DNA from 3 places in the Paenibacillus sp. ATY16 genome. Region 3 is predicted to be linked to each of the others. Evidence: riboswitches for the same ligand, from Rfam matches in the RefSeq annotation. Region 3 holds a riboswitch; each other region holds the start of a gene.

Region 1 (4,276 bases), on a different contig from region 3:
GGCTCTTCAGCGTCATTGCGATAATTTCGCCGATTGTTTTCATGGCTTTCTCGTCCATGCCGCGGGAAGTGGCAGCCGGAGTACCTAGACGGATACCGCTTGTTACAAACGGGCTCGTTGGATCGAATGGAATCGCATTTTTATTCGCCGTAATGCCGATCGAGTCAAGAACGTGCTCAGCGTCGCGGCCCGTGATGTTCAGGCTGCGCGTGTCAATCAGCATCAAGTGGTTGTCAGTACCGCCGGAAACGATGTTGATGCCTTCCGCAATCAGCGTCTCGGACAATACTTTTGCGTTGTTGACTACTTTTTGCGCGTATTCTTTGAAGGATGGTTGAAGCGCTTCGCCGAATGCTACCGCTTTTGCTGCGATAATGTGCATCAGAGGACCGCCTTGCGAACCAGGGAATACCGCTTTATCGATTGCCGCTGCCCAAGGCTTGCGGCAAAGAATCATGCCGCCGCGAGGACCGCGGAGCGTTTTGTGAGTTGTTGTTGTAACAAAGTGCGCATGAGGCACTGGGTTCGGATGCAGACCTGCCGCAACAAGACCCGCGATATGAGCCATATCCACCATGAACAATGCGCCTACGTCTTGAGCGATTTGGCCAAGCTTCTCGAAATCGATGGTGCGCGGGTATGCGCTCGCGCCGGCAACGATCAAGCGAGGACGGTGTTTGAAGGCCGCTTTGCGAACTTCTTCATAGTTGATTGTAAACGTATCTTCTTCTACGCCGTAAGCAACGAAGTTGTACAGAAGACCGGATGCGTTAACCGGGCTGCCGTGCGTCAAGTGACCGCCGTGTGCCAGGTTCATGCCAAGAACCGTGTCGCCTGGTTTGAGGACGGCAAGGTATACCGCCATGTTCGCTTGCGCGCCGGAGTGAGGCTGAACGTTCGCATGCTCGGCGCCAAAAATTTCTTTCGCGCGTTCGCGTGCGATGTCTTCCACAATGTCCACATGCTCGCAGCCGCCGTAGAAACGTTTGCCAGGGTAGCCTTCTGCATATTTATTCGTCAGGACCGAACCCATAGCTTCCAGAACCGCTTCGCTTACGATGTTCTCGGATGCGATCAGTTCGATGTTGTCGCGTTGGCGCTGCAGCTCAAGGCCCATTGCCTTTAATACTTCAGGATCTTGGTTACGTAAGTTTTCCATTGTGAAAAGCCTCCTAAATATAATTAGTCGCAAGTTCCTGACGTCTGCTCTGACGCCAGGCCGCTGTCTTCCAAGGTGTATACCGCGCGCGCTCCGCCAATCAGCTTAGGCCGCGAAAAAGCCATCGTAACATGGGCTGCGCCAATCGACCGGATGGACGGTCTGACCGGAACGGCAACCCGGCGCAGGTGCATGCCGATAAAGGTATCGCCGATATCGATGCCCGCATGCGCCTGAACCGTCTCAACCAGACAAGCATTAGGCAGATGCCGGAAAGCGTAAGCGGCCATTGAACCGCCTGCCTTCGGAACGGGTACGGCAGCAACCTCATCCAGCCCGTATTTGTCCGCCGCCTCGCGGGGGAGGACAAGCGCCCGGTTCAAATGCTCGCAGCATTGATATACCGGATAAAAGCCCACGTCCTTCCGGACCGCTTCAATGCCTGCATAGATCTGGGCGGCCGTCTCGACCGTTCCCGAAGTTCCGATTCTTTGGCCAAGCACCTCGCTTGTGCTGGTGCCGACAACCAGCAGCTGGCCGGCTCTCAGTCCCCCTGCTACAACAAGTTCCCTTACAATAGTCTCCACGTCGGCTGCAATAGTAATGGTTTCCTTTTGATTGTTCATTGTACATACCTCCTGTGAATACAAAGAATGATCACACGAATCGCTTAAGGATTAATTACACCGATGGCCAGTTAATTAAGCGGTTAATGATAATTCTTGCTTCGAAAGCATGGACCTAAGGATGAACCGTATACTGCTGCTCGATTTCCTTCACTTTCCGGACACGCCCAACGTGGCGATCGCCGCCAGAGAACGGTGTTTCCAACCAGATGCGGACAATTTCCTGCGCAAGACCAGGGCCGATAATACGCTCGCCCATCGCAAGCACGTTTGTATCGTTATGCTCGCGGGTGGCTTGTGCCGAAAACATATCATGCACCAGCGCGCAGCGGATACCAGGAACTTTGTTCGCCGCGATTGACATGCCGATACCCGTGCCGCAAATCAGAATGCCTCGGTCAGCCTGACCGCCGGCCACTCTGTCTGCCACAGGCAGCGCATAATCGGGATAATCCACCGACTGGCTGCAGTCGCAGCCCAAGTCTTCAATTTCATGACCAAGCGATAAAAGAAACGGAACAATTTCATCTTTCAGACGGTAACCCGCATGATCTGCACCAATTGCAATTTTCAACGCAAAACCCTCCTGCTAGTTGTCGAATCATACGGACTTATTATACCTAAAATCCTCAAAAAGACGAAAAAAGAGCATGACATGCTATCACTAGCATGCTGCTCTTTGCCCAGGCGACCGGCCGTATGTTCCGATGCTCCACCGTGGTTACCCACTTCCGTCGCCAGTTACATCGGAAACCGTCTTTGTTACCTTCATGATAGCTTATTCAACCGTGAAAATCAATCAAATATACGCATAAATCGGGCCTATTTCCGGCATGGAATATCATCCCTTTTGAAGCATTTGAAGGAGGGCCTTCAGGCTCTCTTCGATTTCCTTGGCGCAGCTTTCGTACATGCCAAGCGTTCCGCCGAACGGATCGGCGATATCGAAGCTTGGGATCCGGCGCTCCAGCTCCAGAAGACGGGAACGTTCCGCAGTCGACAGCTGCTGGCCTAGCGCCTGCTTCATATGCATCTCCGTATACAGGCGCTCGAGCTCTTCAATGTCCGCCTGAACGGCCGTATCCTGGTTAACGTATTCCTTGAGCGTATAAGCTTTATCCACGGCTTCAGGGAAATAGTTGAGCAAGCCGCGTTTGTGTCCGGCTGTCATCGTCAGAATGAGATCCGCCCATGCAACGGCTTCTCCGCTTAACGCGCGCGACGAGCCGCGGTGCTCGACCGATTTGCCCCGCAGCGTTGTTGCCGCATGCGACGAGATCGGCAGTCCGTCAATGGTAGATACTCCGGCGGAACGAACCTCCAGCGATATCCCCTTCTGCTCCGCCATCGTCCTCAGCATGGCTTCCGCCATCGGCGAGCGGCAGGTATTGCCGGTACAAACAAACAAGATGCGCGTCATGCTGCATTCCCCTTTCTGGTATGGCTGATTCCATTGATGTATTAAAATATAAATAAAAGACCGAAAATGAGCAAGATCGTCCCTCCGAGCGCCTCCCCGTAGCCGCCCAGATTTTCGCTGACCCGGCGCCCAAGCAGCAGTCCCAGTACGGACATTAACCCGCCGAAAAACCCAAACAATAACACCGTCAGCAAAATATCGGCCTCGAACATGCCGAGTGTTACGCCAACGGAGAAGGAGTCGATACTGACGCTGAACGCAAACAAAAACGTTCCGATCGAGGAACGGTAGTCCATCGTTTGGACCGATTCCCCTTTGAGCGAGCTGTAAATCATGTGCCCGCCAAGCAAAAGCAGCAGCACGCCCGCAGCCATCGTCGCAACATGGCCAAGCAGTCCGCTGACAAAATGTCCGGCATATATGCCGCCAAGAGGCATCAGCACATGGAATAACGCGATAATGCTGCTTAACCGGAGCACATCCCGCAGGCGAATCCCCTTCAGCCCGATTCCGATTCCTAACGAAAAAGCATCCATGCCAAGCGCAACCGCCATAATGAGCAGTGTCGCGAATTGTCCGGCATGCAAAGTTGCATCAGTCACGCTATCGCCCCCATGTCCACATCCATTCTTAACCAAGATATGCGGACAAGGGGACAAACATACTACTCTATACGCGGACGATTTGATGCCCCGCCGCTTTCGCCAGACGATTCATCAGAGCAAGTCCGATCCCTTCCTCGGAGCAGCCTTCCGCCCATATGCGCTGCACGCCTTCCGAGTCGAACCGGCGGAGTGCCGCATACAGGTTATGCGCCGCCTGCTCCGGATGCAGCTCGCTGCCGTAACTGAGGATCAGGTCGGCATCATACGCGGCAGCTCTTTCGTCGAAAGTGAGAACACCGGTCTTCACAGGCGTTGTTTTGGCATGATTGAGTTGCTCCTGAATATAACGGACCGCATTCGCCGGTTCGCCCAACACGATCCAAAGATCGCCTTTCGGCGCATAATGCGTATATTTCATGCCCGGCGAGCGCGGCGCCTCCGTCACATCCGGATTCGCTGCCGCTGG
Region 2 (4,276 bases), on a different contig from region 3:
AATACGCCGAACAAGAGCAGATATAGGACTGTCACCGGCAGGCCTATCGTCCAAAACCTGTCGCCGCTGAGGAAGTTTCGCAGATTAACCATATTGGCAAGCATGATAATCAAATTAACGAGCATCATAATGGCCATTACCCTTTGCATTCTTTTGTACAGTTGAATCAGCGAGTCCCGGTCCGTATAAAGCCGCGGTTCTTCCCCTGGCTGCCACTCCCTGCGAAAATAATGCCAGAGCGAGCCGTAAGAGCTGACATACTCCCAGCCTGCGTCCCGATACAAATCAATATACTCCTGAAACTTGCTGCTTCCAAGCCCTTGCCCCGTCTGATAATCCAGCCTGTACGTATACCGGACCGATTCATCCTTTGCGAAGAAGCTGCTTGCCATACTCGCTTTCTTGAAATGCAATCCGTCACGGGACATCTCGTTAATCCACTTCTCTTCTTTCTCAAAGTCCCAGCTCATCGTCAGCCGATTCCGCTTAATCAGCTTGTCGCTCATACGCCTCACCCTTTCTTCGTAATCAGAGCTTGCCGCCCTACGTTCAGAAGCTCTTCCAGTCTTGCGATCTCCGCTTCGACTACCAGCATGCCGTTCTCCGTAATGGCATACATTTTGCGGCGCGAGTCCGCTCCCTCCGGAACGGGATATTGCTCAATCAGCCCTTTGCCCAGCAAGGTATTAAGCGCCGTATATAAAGTGCCTGCACCAAGCTTTACGCGCCCGCCGCTCCTCTTCTCGGTATCCTGCATAATGCCGTATCCATGCGATGGCTCCGTATAGAGAACGATCAGGATATAATAAAACGCCTCGGTAAGCGGCAGCATCTCTTTCATGTCTTTTCATCCTTCCCACCACTCGAACTATATCGTCTGTCGATATATCTTATGCTTATATATTAAGTCTCGATATATCGACTGTCAATATAGTTTGTGGAAAATTTATCAAAACAAATCTCACAAAAAAAAGAACATGCCGTGAGTCTCGACATGCTCTGATAGGTTTCTTTCATCATTGCCAAAGTGCATCAGGAATGCTCTATTGGCACCCAATCGTATTCCATTAGTTTTGCGGTATGCAAGGCTCTCTCCTCGCCAAGAAGGCGGCTGATGACATAGAGGGACATGTCTATGCCGGCCGAAATGCCGGCAGACATTATTATTTTTCCGTTATCCACATATCTGGCGGTCTCGGATATTTCGGCGGATGCCGGTGCAACCTGCCTCAGCTCATCGGTTGCAAGACGATTCGTCGTCAGCTTCAGCCCTTCCAGCACTCCCGCCTTCGCAAGGAGCAGCGCGCCCGTGCAGACGGATAGCAGAAGCTCCGACTCGTCAGCGCATTTCCCGATCCAATCGGTCAGCACCTTGTTGTGCATTTCCTGACGGGAGCCCCAGCCGCCGGGGATAAGCACGATATCGGGCTTGGGACAGTCGTGAATGGTATAGGCCGAATTGACGCTCAGATTGCCTAAGGCCGTAACGGGACTGTTATTCTCCGCCACGGTGAACACATGGAAATCCTGCCCGCGATTGCTGCCCGTAATAAACACTTCAAACGGTCCCGTAAAGTCCAGCACTTCCACGTTGTCGTAGATCAGAATAGCTACATTTCTCCTCTTCTGCATCCGCTTCATCCTCCCCAATAAAAAAGAGCATCGCCTCTCTTCACGAGAAACGATACTCTGCCCAGGCGTACGGCTCATGACATATGTGCTCCCTCGTGGTTCTCCACGTTTACGCCAGTCACACATACCAGATATTTACTTTTATCATAAACCGGGCATATGCGCGGGGCAAGTTAAATTTCGCGGAAACAAATAAGGACATGCTGACGTCTATGTATGGGAATGTTCAAAGTAAAATTAAAGGCAGGAACAAAGGATAGGTGGCTATGAAGCTAAAAAGATGGCAGAAAAGCACCGCGTGTATACTGCTGCTCTTCGTGATCGCCGGTGTATTGGAATATAAGGGCATCATTTGGCATAACAACCTGTTCGCGTCTAAATACAAGGTTCGGGGAATCGACGTGTCCCACTATCAGGGCGAGATTGATTGGGGCAAGGTTGCCGGCAGCGGCAAATGGCGGTTCGTCTATATCAAGGCAACCGAAGGAAAGGATATGACGGATAAGGACTTCAAATCGAATTGGGAGCAAGCAAGAAGCCAAGGGATGAGGACCGGCGCTTATCATTTTTTCACGACGCAAAGCACCGGCGCCCAGCAGGCGGCGCATTTTATCGAAGAGGTACCCAATGAGTCCGCCAACCTCCCGCCTGTTATCGATATCGAGATTGCTCTTGATAAGGATGTCGCCCGCATACAGCGGGAACTGACCATCCTCTCCAGCGATCTGGAGGAGCATTATAAGCAGAAGCCTATCTTGTATGTCACTTACGATACCTTTAATACTTATATAGCAGGCAGCTTCAAGGATTACGAAATCTGGATCAGGGATATCGTCAAGCATCCGCGTTTACGAGGAGACCGCAGCTGGTTATTCTGGCAATACAACAACCGGGGTCATATCCCCGGCATCGATGCGTACGTCGATATTAATGTTTTTAACGGAGACTACGAGCAATTTAAAGCAAGGTTTGAGCGCTAAAAAATAGAAGCCGAAACTTCTTGGGAAGCATCGGCTGACGGATTACTTTTCGATTTTATAGGTAAACTTCCACTCGGCCGTATTCCCCGAATACCTGCCGCGGTTCTCCGTCACAACGACCTTCAACGCTTTATTGACGGTTTTTGTGATGGAAGATGCTTTTACCGTATCATTGGCTGAATTGCTATCGGGAATTTTATCCTGCTCTTCGGCATATAATGCTGTCCGTCGATTTCAAGCTCAGGGTGATACTTTTGTTTTTCTGTGCTTCCTTGCCGTTCACGTAAGCCTTAGTCAACCACTCGTTACCGACATGATTATTCTCAATCAGCTCCACGCTGACTAGCGTCACTTTGAATTTGGTTGATTTGTCCGAAGCCGAGACCGGTTGCATAAGCAGCGCAAAAACAGCCGTAACCGCCATAGCTACCTTCAAAAGCTTGCTCAATGCGAATGCCTCCCTCAAATTTTTCCAATAGAGAAATTTCTTCCGGGACGCATGTTTATCCTGCCTCTTTACTATTTTCGCAATAATTAGACTTATTGCTCCGAGGATAACGCCTCCTCGATGGCCAATTCCAAATCGGCTGGCTGCGTCGTTGGCTCGAATCGGGCGATAACCTTACCTTCCCGGTTAACGAGGAACTTGGAGAAATTCCACTTTACGCCGTCTCCTTCATACAGGTCCGGATGATTCTGCTGGAGAAAATCCTTCATCCACAGCTCATCGGAATTGTCCGCATCAAAGCCCCGGAAAGGTGCCTGCTCCGTCAAATATTGAAAGAGCGGATGAACGGATTCACCGCGGAGCTCTACCTTTTCGAACAGCGAGAAGGTTACTCCAACATTGCGCCGGCAATGCTCTTCCACCTCCGCATTGCTGCCGGGCTCTTTGCCGTTGAACTGATTGCACGGGAAACCCAATATTTCGAAGCCGTGCATCCAATATTTTTCGTACAAATGCTGCAGGCCTTCGAACTGCTTGGAATAGCCGCATTGGCTTGCTGTATTCACGATTAGAAGAACCCTGCCGTAAAAAGCAGACAGATGAATAGGCTCCCCATTTATCTCATTAACCTGAATGTCATAGATGGACTTGTTCATCATTAATCCCTCTCCCCTTTTTTATATTTAATCCATCATATAACCAAGAAGCCTATTTGAATAATATATAAAAACAATAATCTTCATAGGCAATTTCAATAAAGTATATATTGGAAAAAAGGCTTATAAAAAGCCTTCTCTCTCCATGAACTTCACAGCTTCTTTCAGAATAATCCGGTCGCGCATCAGCATAAAAAGCTTGGCGTGATTATCGCCGCCGCCCGCCACTGCTTTTTCCATAATATCCAGCGCTTGTGCGGCAGACAGCCATTGAACAGACATTCCGAGCTGTTCTTCGGCTTCGGTGAGAGCAGCCTCACCCGCGCCATGCCGCGCTTTTGCCAGATAACAATGCGAATGCTGCAGAAACCCGTTCCGATTCTTATGCTCCTCCACAAAGCCAAGCTTGCAGAGTACATCCGCTAAGCAACCGGTCTCCTCTTTTATTTCCCGCACAAAAGCTTCCTCGGGGGACTCGCCTTCCTCCATTCCTCCGCCGGGCAGCTTGTAGAGATCAAGCTCGGCCATATACATCATCGCAACTTGTCCATGATCGTTGA
Region 3 (4,276 bases):
AATCTCCGCAACTCGCTTACTTTATGGGGCGATCAGTCCGATCTCCAGATTCTTTCCGATTACGGCAACGCGTATCTGTTCCAGCTGTATCTCTATGATCATTACGGTGAGTCGTTTATACGAACCTTGTTCCATAACCCTAATACCGGTATTAGCGGTGTGGAAGCTGCGCTGACCGAAGCGGGAATCAATAAGTCATTCGCCGACTTATATGCCGACTACATGACGGCCGTTGTGCTCGACAGCGGTTATAAGGGGGATTCCTCCACCTACAAGTTTAATTCCATTGATCTAGCTCCCGACTTTGCTTCTTCGGTTAAGTCGGACAATGTTACGCCTGCATGGGGAACGGACTTTAAGGTGCTTAAGCCCGACTCCAAAATTGATCATCTCTATTTCCAGGGACTCGACTTCCTGCGCACCAACTGGATACCCGTAGAGGATCCCGAAAGAGGGACGGTCCTATGGAGCAATCAAGGCGACCAGGCGGACAATTTCCTCATCAGGGAACTCGATCTGACCGGTCAGGCAACACCGGAGCTCAGCTTCGATACCAGCTATAATATCGAGGAGCAATGGGATTTCGGCGTGGTGCAAATATCGGAAGACGGAGGAAAGACCTGGACCTCGCTGTCCAACGAGGATACGCGGAGCGATCTGGTCGAAGGAGGCTATCCGAAGACGGCAGCGAATCTGCCGGGCTTCACGGGCAGCTCCGAAGGCTGGAAGACGGAGACCTTTGATCTGTCCGCTTATGCCGGCAAAAAGGTGCTGCTTGGGTTCCGTTACCTGACGGACTGGGGCTACAACGAAGCAGGCTGGTATTTATCCAATCTGAGGCTGAACGGAACCGTCATTGATCCGATGACGGATACCTCCGGCTTTAAGAGCCTGGAGCAGACGATTGGCCAATACGTCAATTATCAGGTGGAGTTCATTGGCCTTATGAAAAACTACGATAAGCAGAAGGACAAGGAGCATGGCAACCAGGTTAAGGTTATCCGGGTGCCTGACCCGATCAACATGGCAGAGTCGAGCCGCGTCGAGCTTGCCGACATGCTCCACAGTTCTAAATACGACCGCATTATTATGATGACGACTTACGCCGCGCCTGAAGGCACCGTGAGCAGCGTGCCTTACGATTATGACGTTGTCTTAAAGACTAACGGGAAAAAAGACAAGTCGTCTAAATAAAAAATAGAAGAAGACGCCAGGGATTCGCCTGCGCGTCTTCTTTTCGTGCGATAGAATATTCATGTTTTTTTATCCGAGGATGCGATTACGGGTTATTTGAAGGGAGCTGCTTTTCAGTTCCCGAATCTCGTTCATTAGCGAGGCTACCTTGTCCAAGTAGAGCTGCTTTAGCTCCGCGTCCTTTAAGGAGGCCAGATTGATCTCGATCGTCAGCATTGCGGACTGCGCGGCAGCTTCGAACAAAATCGCTCCAATCCCCAGATCGGAGATGACGTTTTTGTTGGAAGACTCCGCAATGCGGCGGGTAAATACCAGACCATCCCGGCACACCTCAATGAGACGCAGAGGAACATCCATCGCTTGAATCGCAGCTTCGCGAAGCGCGTTTTTGCGTATAAGTTTCTCTTCATCGGAGCTCTTTGGCAGCTTTAGCGCATCCATGTATCCATTAAAAGAAGAGATGTCCGCCTGGAGCAGCTCTTCGCATTCTGTCGTTAAGCGACGCATCTTCTCTATGACTTCAACAATAGTAGATTGAACATCGGCGAACTTTTCACCTTGAGTCAAGTTACCGACCATCGAAGTCATCGAGGCTGCAAGCGCAGCAATCAATGCGGCTACGCTTCCTCCGCCCGGCGTAGGACTAGCGCTGCCGGCTTGCTCCAGAAAATGACGGATGGAATCATCCCACGAAATCGTTGCAGTCATCTATTTGTCCTCCCCGAGTTGAAGGTCAATAGCCTTCAGCAGATTTTCGTACAGGATAGCCGTCGTTAACGTTCCGACCCCGCCAGGTACGGGGGATACCGCCGCTGCGCTTGATTGAACGCCGATTGCAACATCGCCAATCATTTTACCCTCCGGCGTTTCATTGATTCCGGCATCTATAATGACGAGGTTGGGATGAACCATCTCCTGCGTAACGACGCTTGGACGGCCAACCGCGACGAAGGCGATTTCGGCATGGCCCAGATGGGAAGCGATATCCGGCGTGCGCGAATGACAGACCGTTACGGTGGCGTTCTCGCGCTGAAGCATATGGAACAGCGGCAGCCCGACGGTCTGGCCGCGTCCCACGAGCGTTACGTTCTTGCCTTCAAGCGTAAAACCGTAATGCTTCAGAAGACGAATGCAGGATTGGGGGGTAGCCGGATAGAGACCGGTGTCACCCGTTACCGTAGCAAGCTTGTTATCAGGCGTAACTCCGTCCACGTCTTTCAACGGGGAGATCGCCCTCTCAATGGTGCTTGCCGACAGATGCCGGGGCAGGGGCAGCTCCAGCATAATGCCATGAACGGATGGATCATTGTTCAATCGGTTAACAAGCTGAAGGAGCTCTTTTTCCGCAACTCCTGCCGGGAACGCGTGGAGAGTAAACGCTACGCCTAGCTTCTCTGCGATTTTTTGCTTGGCCCCGGCATAATAAGCGGATGCGGGATCTCCTTCGACCAGAATCGTCGCCATATGAGGCTGAACCCCAATCCGCTTCCATTCTTCGACCTTCGTTCTTATTTCTTCGTATACCTGATCTGCTGCTTCCTTCGCTTTCAAGAGCTTCGTCATTCCAATCCCTCCATGCCGTTTTGTTCATGAACGAAAAAAAGTACCTGCGGAAGGCTCGCGAAAAACGCGAGTCTGTCCTCAGATACTTTTCCCAGGCGAACGGAACGTCCAAGCTGCATGCTCCCCCGTGGTTGATTCCACTTTTTTCGCCAGTCGCATGCAACGTTATTTTTCTTACTGTATCAAAAGTTTGAACGAAAGAAAAGTCTTTCCCTCTAGTAATCTATTTCTTCCTTCCGGCATACACATTAGTAGTCTTTGGCTGGAAGATACATAGATTCCATGGAGGGTACGATGCGAATGACCGTGCTTAAATACGTAATGGCTTTGCTTCTTTTTCTGGGCTTTAATCTGGAGGCGGCGGGCAATGTGACGGCAATAGCTTCTTCTGCCGCTTCTGCAGCGGTTTCGGCAAAGCCGGCTGCCGCAGAGGACAAGCCGATCGAGATCAGCTTTGCGGGGGATATTTTGCTGGACGGGAAGGTTGCGGCGAACATGGATAAATATGGCTTGAATTACCCGTTTGAAAAGGTACGCGGGCTGTTATCCGGCTCCGACATCAGCTTCGCCAATCTGGAGACTCCGATCTCGACACGCGGGCAAAAGGCGATCAAGACGTACACCTTCCGTTCCGCTCCCAAAACGCTGCAAGCGATCGTAAACTCCGGAATTGACGGAGTATCCGTTGCGAATAACCATACGCTGGACTACGGCGTGGAGGCGCTGACCGACACGATAGAATATCTGGACGAATACAGGATTGGACATACCGGCGCCGGCAGCAATATCGACGAGGCGTTTACCGCCTACACCAAGAAGGTCAATGGGAAGAAGGTAGCGATCGTTGGCATCAGCCGGGTGCTTTCGGGTCCAAGCTGGTATGCGGGGGATAACAAGGCGGGTATCGCCTCTGGTTACGATTTTGACGCGATGATGCGTTACGTTAAGAACGCCGTTAAATATTCGGACATAACGGTTATCTATATTCACTGGAATAACGAATACCAGGATTACCCGGAGGACTATGCGAGAACGTATGCGAAAGCTTTTATCGACGCGGGGGTAGATGCCGTCATCGGCAGCCACAGCCATTGCTTGCAGGGGATTGAGACGTACAAGGGCAAACCGATCTTCTATTCCCTCGGCAACTTTGTGTTCACCCCAACGCAGCGTTCAAATAAAGCGTACGACTCCATGATTGCTACTTTAACGTTCGACGGGGATAAGGTGAGCAGTAAAATCACGCCGGTAAAAATCGATAATACAAGACCGATTCTGCGGGAGCAGGCTTATAACGAAACGACATACTCGAAGCTGAACAAGATTTCATTCAACGTGAAGGTTAACGAGGATGGAACCGTATCGGCAAAATAACGGCAAGAAGAGGGATTGCAAGCCCCCTGGCGAATTATTGTCCGACGGACAAAAATGCCAGGGGGTTATATATTTTGAGAATCGGTAAGTCTAAATCCAAATTCAGATTTTGGATCTTTTTAGCCTTGTTCATTATGACGGTTGT

Evidence for each region. Region 3 has a riboswitch for ZMP and ZTP ahead of CFI03_RS08050 (bifunctional 5,10-methylenetetrahydrofolate dehydrogenase/5,10-methenyltetrahydrofolate cyclohydrolase). Riboswitches for the same ligand answer to the same signal wherever they lie in the genome.
Region 1: it holds a riboswitch for ZMP and ZTP, as region 3 does, so the genes downstream of both, rpiB (ribose 5-phosphate isomerase B) here and CFI03_RS08050 (bifunctional 5,10-methylenetetrahydrofolate dehydrogenase/5,10-methenyltetrahydrofolate cyclohydrolase) in region 3, are expected to answer to the same signal.
Region 2: it holds a riboswitch for ZMP and ZTP, as region 3 does, so the genes downstream of both, CFI03_RS29545 (DJ-1/PfpI family protein) here and CFI03_RS08050 (bifunctional 5,10-methylenetetrahydrofolate dehydrogenase/5,10-methenyltetrahydrofolate cyclohydrolase) in region 3, are expected to answer to the same signal.

Annotation. Positions count from the first base shown of each region.
Region 1 covers NZ_NMOK02000004.1:469,727-474,002, reverse strand. The annotation lists gene CFI03_RS05210 (serine hydroxymethyltransferase) at 1-1,159, opposite strand, end outside; gene CFI03_RS05205 (TIGR01440 family protein) at 1,183-1,785, opposite strand; gene rpiB (ribose 5-phosphate isomerase B) at 1,901-2,359, opposite strand; ZMP/ZTP riboswitch at 2,460-2,540, opposite strand; gene CFI03_RS05195 (low molecular weight protein arginine phosphatase) at 2,627-3,205, opposite strand; gene CFI03_RS05190 (manganese efflux pump MntP) at 3,247-3,759, opposite strand; gene CFI03_RS05185 (L-threonylcarbamoyladenylate synthase) at 3,875-4,276, opposite strand, start outside.
Region 2 covers NZ_NMOK02000055.1:45,119-49,394, forward strand. The annotation lists gene CFI03_RS29535 (DUF2812 domain-containing protein) at 1-506, opposite strand, end outside; gene CFI03_RS29540 (PadR family transcriptional regulator) at 512-841, opposite strand; gene CFI03_RS29545 (DJ-1/PfpI family protein) at 1,033-1,632, opposite strand; ZMP/ZTP riboswitch at 1,685-1,764, opposite strand; gene CFI03_RS29550 (glycoside hydrolase family 25 protein) at 1,899-2,612, shown strand; gene CFI03_RS29555 (hypothetical protein) at 2,809-3,060, opposite strand; gene CFI03_RS29560 (glutathione peroxidase) at 3,153-3,716, opposite strand; gene CFI03_RS29565 (NUDIX hydrolase) at 3,840-4,276, opposite strand, start outside.
Region 3 covers NZ_NMOK02000014.1:244,764-249,039, forward strand. The annotation lists gene CFI03_RS31295 (choice-of-anchor J domain-containing protein) at 1-1,194, shown strand, start outside; gene CFI03_RS08045 (cyclodeaminase/cyclohydrolase family protein) at 1,264-1,902, opposite strand; gene CFI03_RS08050 (bifunctional 5,10-methylenetetrahydrofolate dehydrogenase/5,10-methenyltetrahydrofolate cyclohydrolase) at 1,903-2,757, opposite strand; ZMP/ZTP riboswitch at 2,840-2,924, opposite strand; gene CFI03_RS08055 (CapA family protein) at 3,058-4,131, shown strand; gene CFI03_RS08060 (hypothetical protein) at 4,206-4,276, shown strand, end outside.